DNA from 2 places in the Alterluteimonas muca genome. Region 2 is predicted to be linked to the other one. Evidence: predicted binding sites of a transcription regulator. Region 2 holds the regulator's gene; the other holds the start of a gene.
The links. The regulator FliA, encoded in region 2, starts transcription of late flagellar genes. The targets are predictions, from matches to a motif close to TAAAGTTTNNCNNNCNNNGGCCGATAA.
Positions count from the first base shown of each region.

Region 1: LDO11_RS07410 (methyl-accepting chemotaxis protein) is a predicted target of FliA. The motif match lies at 1,301-1,327, and genes of this name have one in related genera.

Region 1 is NZ_JAIWPS010000004.1:78,803-81,199, forward strand. It holds gene LDO11_RS07405 (S8 family serine peptidase) at 1-1,132, shown strand, start outside; gene LDO11_RS07410 (methyl-accepting chemotaxis protein) at 1,405-2,397, shown strand, end outside.
Region 2 is NZ_JAIWPS010000001.1:638,596-640,992, forward strand. It holds gene LDO11_RS02865 (protein phosphatase CheZ) at 1-196, opposite strand, end outside; gene cheY (chemotaxis response regulator CheY) at 193-585, opposite strand; gene LDO11_RS02875 (RNA polymerase sigma factor FliA) at 611-1,363, opposite strand; gene LDO11_RS02880 (P-loop NTPase) at 1,360-2,229, opposite strand; gene flhF (flagellar biosynthesis GTPase FlhF) at 2,216-2,397, opposite strand, start outside.

The DNA of each region.
Region 1 (2,397 bases), on a different contig from region 2:
CACGCTGCGCAACCCCACCGCCTCCACGCAGACCTACCGCGTGCGCCTGGACGGCGTGCCGGGCGGGGTGACGCCGGCCAGCCTGACGCTGGCGGCCGGGGCGACCCGCACGCTGCGGGTGCTGGTCAACAGCAGCAGCCTGCCGGCCGATGGCAGCTGGCACTTCGGCGAAGTGGTGATGGAGCCGGTCAACGCCACCGTCGGCGGACAGCCGCGGCCGACGTTGCGGCTGCCGGTGGCGATCGCGGTGCCGGCGCCGGTCATCGATCTGCCGGATGCGGTGGCGCTCAGCCTCGCGCGAGGTCGCAGTGGCGTGGCGGTGGGATCGGTTGCCAACGCCGGTGGTTCGACGCTGCAGTATTCGGTGGCCAACACCGGCACCGCGGCGCTGACCCTGGTCGATCGCCAGCGTGGCACCCTCACCACGGGCTATCGCGGCACCTGGCGGACGGATGCGGGTTCACCGGCGGCGCAGTTCGCCGCCGACGACTTCATCCTTGCCGGGGACACGCGCATCACCTCGCTGTGGACCGAGGGCTTCATGGTCGGGGGTGCGGTCCTGCCCAATGTCGCCAGTGCGCTGGGCTGGGCGATCTTCCCGGACGCCAACGGGCTGCCCGCCGGCAACCCGGCCACCTCGCCGCAGGCCGCGATCTGGCGCCATACCAGCGCGCCCACCGGCGCGGGCGTGACGCTGTCCGGGGCGAACATCGCCCTCGACCTTGCCGCCGCGGGGCAGGACGTGGTGCTGCCTGCCGGCCGCTACTGGCTGGTGGTGTATGCACGTGCGCCGTTCGCCAGCAGCTGGGTGTGGTACGCGGCGCCGGAAGGCGATGGCAGCTTCGCCGCGCTGGTGGTCGCAGCGGACGGCACCGGCAGCTGGTCGCCGGTGAGCGCCTTCCCGGGGCTGTCGATGCGGATCGGCGGCATGGTCGGATGCGGTGCGCCGTGGATGGGCGCGGCGGCACCGGCATCCGGCAGCGTCGCGCCGGGGCGCAGCCAGACCCTGCGGATCAGTGTCAGTACCGGCGGGCTCACGCCGGGGCGCCACGTCGCCAACTACTGCGTGCAGAGCAACGACCCGGCCACGCCGAAGGCGGCGGCACCGGTGGTGTTGACGGTCACGCCCTGATCTTCCCGTGACGTGTAAGGACGCCCGGCCCGCGCCGGGCGTCCGCATTTCGGGACGTCCGCGTGCGCCCAGCCGCCCGCGATACCGGAGCGCCGAAAGTCGGCGCATCCGCATGCCGCCGCGGCGGCATCGTGCAGAGAAGCTGTGAGCGGATTCGCGGATCGGCACTCAAGTAGCGGAGAGGTCGGCCGATAGCGGTGGTACGGCGGGGTATGCGCCGTCTCCGGGGCGCCCCCCGGGGCCCGCTATGCCACGCCATCGGATTTCCCTGGATGCCTGCAGTCCCTTTTCTGTCGCGGTTGCCGCGACGGCACGTTCCGGCTGTCGCCACCACGCTCTACGACGCCATGCAGCACAGCCACGCCGTGGCCGAACTGGCCGGCGATGGCACCGTGTTGCGTACCAGCCCGGCCTATCGCGCACTCCTCGGCTGCGACAGTGCTGACGTGCATGGCCGGAAGCGCTGCGAGGTGCTCGCATCGCACGGCTTCCAGCAGCCCGATGGTGATCCCTGCGACGCACTGGCGCGCGCCGGCACCGCGTCGGGGCAGGCGTACCGTGCCGCGATCGACGGCCGCGAACTGTGGCTGGAGTCCACGTTCATCGCGTTGCCCGCCGACGCCGGTGGTTCGCCGCGGGTGATCGAACTCGTGCGTGACATCACCGCAGGCAGGTCCCGCGAGCTCGATCTGGCCGCCCAGTACCAGGCGCTGGACCGCTCCATGGCTGTCATCGAGTTCGCGCTCGACGGCACCATCCTGCGCGCCAATGCGAATTTCCTGGCGACGATGGGTTACGCCGCCGAAGAGGTCGTGGGCCGGCACCACGCCATCTTCGTGGATCGCCAGCACGCGGCCGGTACCGAGTACCGCGCGTTCTGGGAGGCACTCAACGCGGGGGAGTTCCGTTCCGGGCTGTTCCGGCGCCGCGCGCGCGACGGCCGTGATGTCTGGATCGAAGCCAGCTACAACCCGATCCTCGATTCCGCGGGCAGGCCCCGCAAGGTGGTCAAGTTCGCCACGGACGTGACCGCGCAACGCAACCGCACGGCCGACCACGAAGGACAGATCACCGCGCTGCACAAGGTGCAGGCGGTCATCGAGTTCGAACTCGACGGCACCATCCGCGCGGCCAATGCGAACTTCCTGCGCGCGGCGGGCTATGACGGCGCGGAGATCGTCGGCCGCCACCATTCGATGTTCGTCGATCCGGCCGAGCGCGCCTCCGAGGCCTACCGCAGCTTCTGGAGCAGGCTCGCCACGGGC
Region 2 (2,397 bases):
CCGGGGGCAGGGCATCGAGCGCCTGTTCGAGCTCGCGCGCCAGCCGGCCGAGGCCGCTGACCAGCGTATGCGCGCGCGATGCGGCGATCGCATCGACGTGGCGGCGCCAGGCGTCCTCGTCGCCGCGCTCCAGCGCGTCGAGTGCATCCTGCAGCAGGCGCGCGACCGGGACGTCGTCCGCCACCGCCGCGTTCAAGCGCCGCCCCCGAGGCGTTCGAACACCTTGTTGAGCTTCTCTTCCAGGGTCTGCGCGGTGAACGGCTTGATGATGTAGCCGTTCACGCCGTTCTGCGCGGCCTCGATGATCTGTTCGCGCTTGGCCTCGGCGGTCACCATCAGCACCGGCAGGGTGCGGAACTTGGCATCGGCGCGGATCTCGCGCAGCAGCTCGATGCCGGTCATGCCGGGCATGTTCCAGTCGGTGATCACCAGCTCCACCGCATCCTGCCGCAGCACGGCCAGCGCGCTGTGGCCGTCCTCGGCTTCCACGGTGTTGTTGAAGCCGAGGTCGGTCAGCAGGTTCTTGATGATCCGCCGCATCGTCGAGAAGTCATCGACGATCAGCACGCGCATGTTCTTGTTCAAAAGGGGCTCCAGTAAAACGATGGCATCAGTCGTCGTCGCCGATGCCGGTATCGGCGAGTTCGAACGCGGTCAGCCGCCCGCGCAGCCGCACCACCGCCTGGCCATGGATCTGGCACACGCGTGATTCGCTGACGCCGAGCACCGCGCCGATCTCCTTGAGGTTGAGTTCCTGCTGGTAGTACAGCGACAGCACCAGCTGCTCGCGTTCGGGCAACAGGCCGATCGCGGCGGCGAGTTCGCGGCCGAATTCGCCGCGCACCATTGCTTCCTGGGGGGTGGGCCCGCCACGACGCGCGGGCTCGACCTCGCCGTGGTCCTCGACGTGCGAGTCCAGGCTCAGCACCTGGCCGCGCGCGGCGTCTTCCAGCAGGCGCATGTAGTCGGCCAGCGGCAGCCCGAGCTTGTCGGCGACTTCCTGCGCCGCGGCGGCGCGGCCGGTGGCCTGCTCGATCGAACGGATCGCGGCGGCGGCTTCGCGCGCGCGGCGGTGCACCGAACGCGGCACCCAGTCGCCACGGCGGATCTCGTCGATCATCGAACCGCGGATGCGGATCGAGGCATAGGTCTCGAACGAGGCGCCCTGGTCGGCGTCGTAGCTGCGCGAGGCTTCGAGCAGGCCGATCATGCCGGCCTGCACGAGATCGTCGATCTCCACGCTGGCCGGCAGTCGCGCCGCCAGGTGGTGGGCGATGCGGCGCACCAGTTCGGCATGCTGGACGATCGGATCCGGCGCGCTGCTGCGCTGGATGTCCTGGTAGTGGCGGGCGGCCATGCTCATGCCGGCACCCCCTGGCGCAGCATCCGCTCGACGAAGAACTCGACATGCCCGCGTGGCGCGGTCGGCGCCTGCCAGCGGGCGGTGCGGCGGGCGATCTCGGCCAGCGCACGCGCCGACGGGCTCGACGGGTAGGCGCGCACCACCGCCTGCTGGCGCTGCACCGACATCCGCAGCCATTCGCACTGCGGAACCGCGCCGAGGTAGTTCAGCGACACGTCGCCGATGAAGCGCTCGCACACGCGCGACAGCTTCTCGTACAGGCCGCGGCCTTCCTGCGGGCTGCGCACCATGTTGGCCACCACCTGCACCTGGCCGACGCCGCGCTCGCGTGCCAGCACCTTGATCAGCGCATACGCATCGGTGATCGACGCCGGCTCGTCGCAGACCACCACCAGGGTGTCCTGCGCGGCCTGGCAGAAGGTCAGCACCGAATCGGTGATGCCGGCGGCGGTGTCCACCACCAGCATGTCGAGATCGCGCTGCAGGTCGTTGAAGACGTTGACCAGCCCGGCATGTTCGGCGGGGCGCAGTTCCGCCATGTGCCGGCGGCCGGAGGCGGCGGGGACGATCATCACGCCCGACGGGCCGTCGAGGATCACCTCGTCGAGGCTGCAGCGCCCGGCCACCAGGTCGGCCAGCGTGTAGCGCGGCGACAGCCCCAGCAGCACGTCGACGTTCGCCAGGCCGAGGTCGGCATCCAGCAGCAGGGTGCGCTTGCCGAGCTCCGACAGCGCGATCGCCAGGTTCGCCGACACATTGGTCTTGCCCACGCCGCCCTTGCCACCGGTGACGGCGAGGGTGCGCACGGGGGCGGGCACGGGCGGAACGGCGACGGACATCGGCGGCAGGGTCTCAGGCGACAGCATGGGTGTGCTCCGGGGCGGAATGCTCGGATGCCATGGGCTTATCGGCATCGCGGCGGAGATCTTCAAGGCGAAGTACCAGGTGGGCCGCATTGGCCCGGCTCAGGTCTTCAGGGATGCGCTGGCCGTCGGTGGTCCAGGTCAGCGGCAGCTGGTGGTCGACCACCACCG